Regions from separate parts of the Paenibacillus sp. GCM10027627 genome, predicted to be linked through region 3. Evidence: riboswitches for the same ligand, from Rfam matches in the RefSeq annotation. Region 3 holds a riboswitch; each other region holds the start of a gene.
What was found. Region 3 has a riboswitch for cyclic di-AMP ahead of ACFQZE_RS21315 (C40 family peptidase). Riboswitches for the same ligand answer to the same signal wherever they lie in the genome.
Positions count from the first base shown of each region.

Region 1 (3,087 bases), on a different contig from region 3:
AAAAAACGGGTCTCTTCCGCTCACACCGAATCCGGCAGAAGAGGCCGAGTTCCGCGGATTTTTCCCATGCGGCTCGGGGCCGATCCAGCCGGAGAAGCCATAGCCGTCAAGGCGGTTTGCACTTTGGTAAAGCCGTTCCAACTTAGGATTGGGTACGCCTGAGAAGGTGTCGTAGCTTGGGATCGAGTCATGCGTGCCCGGATTGATAATGTCTGGATAGGAAATATGCCATTTTCCTCTGTAATGCGTTTGATAGCCGCCCTCGCGGAAGTAGTCTCCCATCGTCGGCACCGTGTTCCGATCAAGCCAAAACATGTCGGAGTCGAAAGGCTCCTTGGCGATGCCCGTCGTTTGGCTGACGCCATGCAGCGATGGATAATGTCCGGTAAATAGAGTAGCACGGCTGGGAGAGCAGGCGGAGCTTCCAATATAATGTCTGCGAAATTCGACCGCATGCTGTCTAAGACCGTTTTGTGCGGTCAAGTTGCGTCGGCGCCATTCTTTTATTTCTTCGTTTTCATACACGGGTGGATACCTTTCTTCATCTACAAGAAGCACAAGAATGTTCGGCCTGTCCGGTTCCCTACGGCTTGTTTCCACCATTTTCCCACTTCCCCGACTACAAAGTCTTTACCCCCAGCGTATGAAGAAAAGACGCCGATTAGTCGCAGCCGCTGGCATTGAGCCTGCATAGAGTGCACATACAACCCACATAGAGCACGTAAAGAGCACACACAGAACAAACAAAGAGTCCGCGTATGAAAGCGTCGGCCCATTCTTTGCGCAAAATGGGAAAAAACGAGATCGGCTGAGAAAAGAAGAGTATTTCTTAGAGAACGGCCATTGTAAACGCTAATTCCGATGACAGCATATGTAAAACGGTTCAAAGATGCTTTTTCGCCGCCTTTACACTTTCCAGCAGCAGGAGTAAGATTCGATTATGATTTATGAATGATTTACGTAAATGCAACTTTTGAATCGCTGAGTTTTCCAGAAAGGAAAAACGGGGGACCCAACAGCAAGCTTCTTTCCGGTGTGAGAGCCGCGATGGAGGCATGCAGGGGTGAATCGCTTGCGGCCGCTGCCATGGAAGGGCCTAAGCAAGCGTAGGGCGACTCTCACCGCCCGAATCCGACAGCTAACCTCGTAAGCGTTGTTTTGAGAGAGGGTGCGACTTGTGATCGTGAGCAGTTGACGGCCGCAGGGGCATTAGCCTCTGTGGTTTTTTGTTGTCTAAAATAGGAATATGCACGTAAAACGCTGAGTTTCTGCGTATGCAGAAAGCGGGGGAACCAATCGATTTCGAACTAGAAATCATGGGGTGAATCCGGATCTTTAGAAGATCCGGTAGGGCGACTCTCACGCCCGAATCCGACAGCTAACCTCGTAAGCGGAATCGAGAGAGGCCAATTGCAGCTCTTCGGCATGAACGAAGCTTTTTCGTTATGCCGCTAGAAGAAGCCGCGAAGGACCCTCCTTCGCAGGCTTCTTTTTTTATGCCCATTTGGCCTATATCACCCAAAAGGAGAATGAGATGAACGGCCCCCTGTTAACGCTTGTTTATGCGCCGAACGAACCGGCGCGCCAATTTGTGAAGCTGCTGCTCTCGCGAGGATTGCCCGTCGCGGCCGTTGTCAACAGCGCCAGGCAGAAGAGAATCCACGAAGGATTCGGCATTAACCGGTTCGTGAGGCTCGATACAAAAGCGGCCGACTGTCCATTGAAAATGGGATCGATCGGAAATGTATATTTATTTGACGACTCTGTCCCCCTCATTTGCAGATATTTAAAGCTGATTCGCCCTTTTGTATTGGGCCGGATTATCGTGGTGACGCAAAGCGCGAGCATACCGGGCTTGTACCGGCATCTCGGAGCGGATCAATTGCTGCACGAAACGTTAAAAGCGGAGGAACTGCTGGAGGAAGACGAGGAAAACCGGAAGGAGGAAGCGGAATGTTAGATTTAGCTATGGCTGCATTGCTGGTGGCGCTTGTGGCCGCCATGTGGGGTCTTGCCACTTGGTCCGCCAAAGAAACGGATAGCGGGAGGGACAAAAAATGATCGTGTTGTACTCCTTGCTTGCAGCGGTTTTTCTTTATTTGTTGTACGTGCTTCAAAATCCGGAGCAATTTTAACGAAACGAGGGAACGGAATTGACTATGCTGGGAATGGTTTCGATAGCCGTGCTGCTGCTCATCGTCGTGCTTTTGGCGAAGCCGGTCGGCTTATATATAGCGAGGGCGTTTGATTATGCGCCTTCCGGAGTAGACAAGGCCTTTGGTTGGCTGGAGAAGCCGATTATGGCCCTTAGCGGCATTAAAAATATCAATCAAAGCTGGAAGCAATACGTGTTCGCGCTGCTTTGCACTAATGTGTTTATGCTTATCATCGTTTATGCGCTTTTCAGATTTCAGCATTTGCTTCCGCTTAATCCGAGCGATATCGGACCGATGGAGCCGACGCTCGCTTTTAATACGGCCATAAGCTTTATTACAAATACGAACTTGCAGCATTACAGCGGCGAAAGCGGCTTATCCTATTTGGCTCAGATGATCGCTATCGTCTTCCTGATGTTTACGGCTCCGGCGACTACACTCGCTGCTGTCATCGCCTTTATTCGCGGTCTTGCGGGCAAGCCGCTCGGCAACTTTTTTGTCGATTTGGTTCGTGCGCTTACCCGGGTGCTGCTGCCAATCGCTTTTGTAACGGCGCTCATTTTCGTAACGCAAGGCGTGCCGCAAACGATGGAATCTTCGGCGACCGCAACGACGCTGGAAGGCGCGGAGCAAACGATCGCAAGGGGCCCGGTCGCCTCATTCCTCGCAATTAAGGAGCTTGGCAATAACGGCGGCGGATTTTTTGGCGTCAATTCGGCGCATCCGTTCGAAAACCCGACGAACATTTCTAACATGCTCCAAATGCTTCTGATGCTGCTCGTCACAACCGCCCTTCCTTTTACTTATGGAAAGATGGTTGGCAATAAGAAACAGGGCAGCGTATTGTTCTGGGCGATGGGCATCATGTTTGTGATCATGACGGCCCTATCGCTTATGGCGGAAAATGCGGGCAATCCAGCGCTCAACGCGC
Region 1 covers NZ_JBHTHB010000003.1:416,801-419,887, reverse strand. Annotated here, with positions in the region: gene ACFQZE_RS13760 (sulfatase family protein) at 1-603, opposite strand, end outside; cyclic di-AMP (ydaO/yuaA leader) riboswitch at 970-1,168, shown strand; cyclic di-AMP (ydaO/yuaA leader) riboswitch at 1,249-1,408, shown strand; gene ACFQZE_RS13755 (hypothetical protein) at 1,535-1,960, shown strand; gene kdpA (potassium-transporting ATPase subunit KdpA) at 2,169-3,087, shown strand, end outside.
Region 1: another riboswitch for cyclic di-AMP. It lies ahead of ACFQZE_RS13755 (hypothetical protein); the one in region 3 lies ahead of ACFQZE_RS21315 (C40 family peptidase).

Region 2 (3,087 bases), on a different contig from region 3:
AAAGTTTAAAAGAGGACGGAGCGTTGTGCTCCGTCCTTCTCATTTAAATTTCTTTTTTAGGACGAACGTTTCGCCAGGCAATCGCTCTTGCCAAAAGGAAGTATGGTGACTGCCAAGCCAAACAAGCCGAGGATGCATTTAGTTGAGCCAGAAACCACTACACGTGTCGTAACCCACTATTTAGAGCTTTTAGTTGTGCCAGAAACCACTACACAAGTCGTAACCCGCCATTTGGAGCTTTTAGTTGCGCCAGAAACCACTACATAAGTCGTAACCCGCCACTTAGAGCTTTTAGTTGCGCCAGAAACCACTACACAAGTCGTAACCACCATGTAGAGCTTTTAGTTGCGCCAGAAACCACTACACGAGTCTTAACCCACCATGTAGAGCTTTTAGTTGCGCCAGAAACCACTACACGAGTCGTTTCCCGCCATTTGGAGCTTTTAGTTGCGCCAGAAACCACTAAATTAGCTTGTCAGACGGTTTGATCATAGTTTTTGGCGGTCTCAAAGCCTCAGACTTACGTATATCAAAAGTTTCTCAACAACACAAAAGGAGGGAGCGTTATGCTCCCTCCTTTTGTATTTATTTCTGCTACACAATTTCAACCAAATAAGTTCAACTAAATAATTTCGTCTAATTATTTCGAAGAAATTTCCGGTGTCGTCAAACGGTCGTAGAAATCGACCGCTTTGTCCTTGTCAGCCGATGCGCGAAGCGCCATTGCGGAGCGCGGATGCTCATCCAAAATGCCTGTAATCATGTAAGGAATGATGTAGCCCCACTCTTCTTTTTCGCGAAGCGGGATCATGTATTTTTCGATCATGTCCAGCACTGGGCGGACGTTATACTTCGTATTTTGCAATTCGGAAACAAGAAGCTCCGTATTGCAGTTGCCCGCTGCACGGCCCATGCCGTAAACGGAAGCGTCCAGCAGCTCTACGCCTTTGCCGGCAGCAACTAATGTATTGGCAAACGCCAATTGCATGTTGTTGTGAGCATGAACGCCAAGACGTTTGTTCGGCAAATATTGCTGGAATTTATCCACCAAGTAGCCAACATCATCCGGCTTCAAGCTGCCGTAGGAATCCACGATATAAACGACGTCGACGACGCTATCGTTAATCAGGTTGAACGCCTCTACCAGTTGGTTCTCCATAACGTTGGAAAGAGCCATAATGTTAAGAGTCGTTTCATAGCCACGGTCGTGGAACACTTGCACAAGCTCGAGCGCCTTATCTACATCTTGAATGTAGCAGGCTACGCGAATCAGGTCGAGCAAGCTCTCGCTGCGAGGCAAAATGTCGTTTTCGTCAACGCGGCCGATATCAACCAGCGCGGACAGCTTTGTATTGCCTTTGTTCGGAATGACCTTCTTAAGAAAATCATCGTTTAGAAAACGCCAAGGGCCTGCCTCTTCCGCACCCTTCAGCAATTTAGGCGAGTTTTTGTAGCCGATCTCCATATAATCTACGCCGGCTTCGTTCAGGCAATTATAAAGGTGCTGGACAAACTCGACACTGAAATCCCAGTTATTCACGAGTCCGCCGTCGCGGATTGTACAATCGACAATTTTGCAATGACTAGTTTTCGAATGCATACTTGCTGCTCCTTTTGATCTGAACATGAGTTCATTTTTAACTACCATCATACTTGAAAAAGACCATGAACGCAAAGCAAATATGTCGGTAATTGGATAATTTAGACGATTGCCCTTCACCGAATATTTGATTTACAAATTGATATTTTAGAGCTAAACTATTATGTAAACATAAATGCTGAATTTTTTCATCAAGAAAAAAGCGGGGGAACCAACGCAGGGGCTGCTCTATAGATCGCATGCCATTGCCTGCAAGGGGTGAATCCGGGGATTGGTATCTCCGGTAGGGCTACTCTCTAGCCCGAATCCGACAGCTAACCTCGTAAGCGGACAAAGGAGAGATGTCTTATGTTGTCATTATCCGTACATGATTCCCCGTATCCACCGAACGAGCCCCAGCATCTAACCATTCACCGCATTGAAGTATTTGTGATTCCTGCACTTGCGATCGATCCTTCCGGCCATCGTGTCTGTCTGCGTCTTAGCAGCGATCTTGGATATGGATGGAGCGAGCATTTCGTCAGCGACAGCGACGCCAGCTTGCAGCTTGACCGATGGGGAACGCTGCTCCGATCTTTTCTCGGACGATTCACGCTTGCTTCCTTATCGGAAAGTCTTGCCGAGCGAATTGCGGAATCCATTAACCCCGACTACCGCGCTTACAAACTGTTTGCTGGAGCCGTTCAGCTTTTTCATGAATCAGGGACTCAAAAAATCGGTGCCCCAACAGATGTTGGCTTTTCTGAGGAAGCGGTTCTTCAGCAGCGCGCCGTCGCCTATTTGTCGTTGGATTAAATTCAACCCTTGCGCCGGATGCACCGGCAACGGAAACAAAAGGAGCCCTAATCCCCTACAAATGGAGGAGCGGGCTCCTTTTATTTTTCGAGGTTGTCTGCCCGCTCATTACGATCCCGTCGAACGATAATGCCGAACTCCTATCCGCCATACTAGCAGACAAGGGAGCAAAAACAACAGCCCGCCAAACGGAATAAGGATGGGCAGCAGCAAGCTTCCTTCTTTTTTATCCAATAAATAAAGTAGAGGCAAGTAGCTGACGCAGCCAAACGGAATAATAAAGGTAAAAAACCTCGTCACCCCTTTTTCGTAGATGCTAAGAGGATATTGAGCCATTTCCCTCCCTCCGTCTGTAAATACGTTCGCCACCTCCAGCGCTTGCACCGTCCAGAAGCAAAAAGTAGCCGCCAATATAAATATGCCCGTAAAAATAAACACGCCGTTCATAATCATACATAGTAAAATAAGCAGCTTAGGGAGGCTCCATACCGCCGGCAAATTGGAAATGGCCCAAATGATCACGACCATGCTTTGCGTCAGCCTGCCGATTCTCGTAAACTCGAATTTGGAGCCCAACACCTGAAGCGCGGCGCTTCTAGGCCTCACCAGCAGCCGATCGAAATCTCCTCTCACGATAAGAGAAGAAAAAGCGTCAAACCCTCTGGCAAAACATTCGCTCAAAGAAAAGGCCA
Region 2 covers NZ_JBHTHB010000002.1:592,494-595,580, forward strand. Annotated here, with positions in the region: gene ACFQZE_RS10655 (aldolase catalytic domain-containing protein) at 641-1,600, opposite strand; cyclic di-AMP (ydaO/yuaA leader) riboswitch at 1,767-1,944, shown strand; gene ACFQZE_RS10660 (hypothetical protein) at 1,949-2,395, shown strand; gene ACFQZE_RS10665 (ABC transporter permease) at 2,504-3,087, opposite strand, start outside.
Region 2: another riboswitch for cyclic di-AMP. It lies ahead of ACFQZE_RS10660 (hypothetical protein); the one in region 3 lies ahead of ACFQZE_RS21315 (C40 family peptidase).

Region 3 (3,087 bases):
AGCTTGGCATGACGAGGAAACCCACCGGGGCCAGCGCCGCGGTCCATGAGTCAGAAGAAGGGAGCCAATCGGCTGCCCATTTAAACAAGAGGCGTCTTGGCTACTCCGCGTCAGCCATTCCCTTTTTGGCGCTGAGCGCAGCTTTCTTCATGGTTTATGTCGGGGTGGAAATGAGTTTCTCCAATTATTTGCCCTCCATCTTGATTGAGCGGACGGATATGTCCGAGTCTTCAGCGACGGCGGCGCTTAGCTTGTTTTGGGGAATGATGGTCATCGGGCGGCTCTTCGCCGGTGTCATTGCGGATCGAATGGGCTATGCGATGTATTTGCTCATTGCGGTGTTAAGCGCTGCTGCCGCATTTGGCATGATGACCGTCACGGATCACGCTTTCTGGTCGCTGCTGTTTATTGCGGTTAGCGGACTATGTTTCTCCGGTGTTTTCGGCATTGCTCTCGTTTATGCAAATGGATTATTGCCGGGCATGACGGAGAGGACGACCAGTCTGTTGGTCGCTTTAGGAGGAGTGGGAGGCGCGGTTTTCCCGCGAATTACCGGATGGCTGATGGACCGGTTTTCCGTACAATGGACGGTTGTTTTGTTGGCGGCTATGACGGCAGGGATGCTGGTGATTTTAATAGTAATGCTGCTGCTCGGACGCAATCAGTCCCGTACAATAAAAGAAGAAGAGGCTGCTCCAGCGTAGTGCGTTACGCGGGAACAGCCTCTTCTCTTTTGTTGCTATTCGGATGCTTGTGTATAAGTGTTAAATTGCTTCTCGTCCATTACGCGGCGTGCCGTTACGAAACGCGATTTGTAATAGGAGGAGTCCACTTTGTCGATCGTTACGCCTTTGCTAGTGGAAGAGTGAGCGAAGCTCCCGTTTCCAACGTAAATGCCGACATGAGAGATGCCGCCGTCGTTCTTGCCGCTTGTGTCAAAAAACACAAGGTCGCCTGGCTGCATTTCGGCCTTTGCTACTTTGTTGCCGACACCCGCTTGGTCTACCGATCTGCGCGGAAGGTCGATGTTCATTTTGTTGAACACATAACCCGTAAATCCGGAGCAGTCAAAACCTTTTGTTGTCGTTCCGCCGTAGTTGTAATCGATTCCGATCAGGCCATCGATAATTCCGTCCATTTTGGAGGCGCTTGCGAACACGCTTCCAACCTGAAACGCCAGCAGAAGTGCGAGTCCTGCCAGAATTGCGCTGACTTTCTTCTTCACTTGATGGAGCTCCTTCCGGTGCCGACGAGGTTAGCTGTGGGGTTCGGTTGAAGGTTCCCTATGATTTCTCAGGCGTCCTATGCAGAACGTCGAAATCAATTCACCCAGAGTGGTTCCCCCGTTTCCCGATAGGGAATTAGGCATTATGTAGTCTGTCATCACTAAGGAACATATTAACTGGAAAATGTAGCTACGTGTTGAATGTGAGAAGATTTTAATAAAACTTAAGAATAACTTAAGAACAACCTTTTTTGCTTTTTGCTGCTTTTCATGAAAATGTGCGTTAACGCTTATTTCTATCGCTTTCTAGCGGCTTATTCGAGTGTATTTTGAATGAATTTTGTGTATTATAAAAGGATAACTATTTACCGTGGGAAAGGTTGGTCGCGATGGAGAATACAGTGGATAACAAGACATCATCCTCAAATTTTATTAAAAATATTGTCGTGGAAGATTTGAAGAGCGGCCGCGTGCAGGAAGTGATTACAAGATTTCCGCCAGAGCCGAACGGATATTTGCATATTGGCCATGCCAAATCGATTTGCCTCAATTTTGAGCTCGCCGATGAGTTCAAGGGCAAGACGAATCTCCGATTTGATGATACGAATCCGGTCAAAGAAGATACGGAATATGTAAATGCGATTAAAGAAGATGTAAAGTGGCTCGGCTTCCAGTGGGATGAGCTTCGGTTCGCTTCCGATTATTTCGAAGAGTTGTATTCCAGAGCCGTTCTGTTGATCAAAAAGGGGAAAGCCTACGTTTGCGATCTGACGCCTGACCAAATGAGAGAGTCTCGCGGAACGCTTACAGAGCCGGGCCAAAACAGCCCTTACCGCGACCGCAGCGTAGAAGAGAATCTCGATTTGTTCGCGCGGATGCGCGGGGGCGAATTCAAGGACGGAGAGCGGGTGCTGCGCGCCAAGATCGATATGGCCTCGCCGAACATTTCGCTTCGCGATCCCGTCATTTACCGGATTTCCCATTCCCATCACCACCGTACGGGAGACGCTTGGTGCATCTATCCGATGTACGATTACGCTCATCCGCTCAGCGATGCGATCGAAGGAATCTCGCATTCGATTTGTACGCTGGAATTTGAGGATCATCGTCCGCTGTACGATTGGGTAGTTGCCGAATGCGAGATGGAATCGGTTCCTCGCCAATATGAATTCGCACGGCTTAATGTAACGAACACCGTCATGAGCAAAAGGTACTTGAAGCAGCTTGTCGACGAAGGAGCGGTCGACGGCTGGGACGATCCCCGCATGCCGACGATCAGCGGGCTGCGCCGCAAGGGCTATACGCCGGAATCGCTTCGCACGTTCTGCCGCGAAATCGGGGTAGCGAGAAGCAACAGCGTTGTCGACGAGCGCAACCTGGAGCATTTTATCCGCGAGGATTTGAAGCTGAAGGCACTTCGTACGATGGCGGTTCTTCGTCCGTTGAAAGTCGTTATTACGAATTATCCAGAAGGGCAAACGGAGCTGCTGGAGGCGGAGAACAATTCGGAGAACGAGGAAATGGGTACGCGTCAAATCCCGTTTTCCCGCGAAATTTATATCGAGCAAGACGACTTTATGGAAAACCCGCCGAGCAAATATTTCCGTTTGTTCCCCGGCAATGAAGTGCGGCTGAAGCATGCGTATTTTATTACCTGCCAAGAAGTGATCAAGGATGAGAACGGAGAGGTAGTGGAGCTTCGCTGCACCTACGATCCAAAAACGAAAAGCGGCAGCGGATTCAACGAGCGTAAAGTAAAAGGAACGATCCACTGGGTGGAGGCGTCTAAGGCGGTTCCTGCCGACTTCCGTTTGTACGAACCGCTCATTACAGACGAGAACAAAGAGGAAGGCGCTTCTTTC
Region 3 covers NZ_JBHTHB010000007.1:40,179-43,265, forward strand. Annotated here, with positions in the region: gene ACFQZE_RS21310 (MFS transporter) at 1-704, shown strand, start outside; gene ACFQZE_RS21315 (C40 family peptidase) at 740-1,225, opposite strand; cyclic di-AMP (ydaO/yuaA leader) riboswitch at 1,230-1,378, opposite strand; gene ACFQZE_RS21320 (glutamine--tRNA ligase/YqeY domain fusion protein) at 1,615-3,087, shown strand, end outside.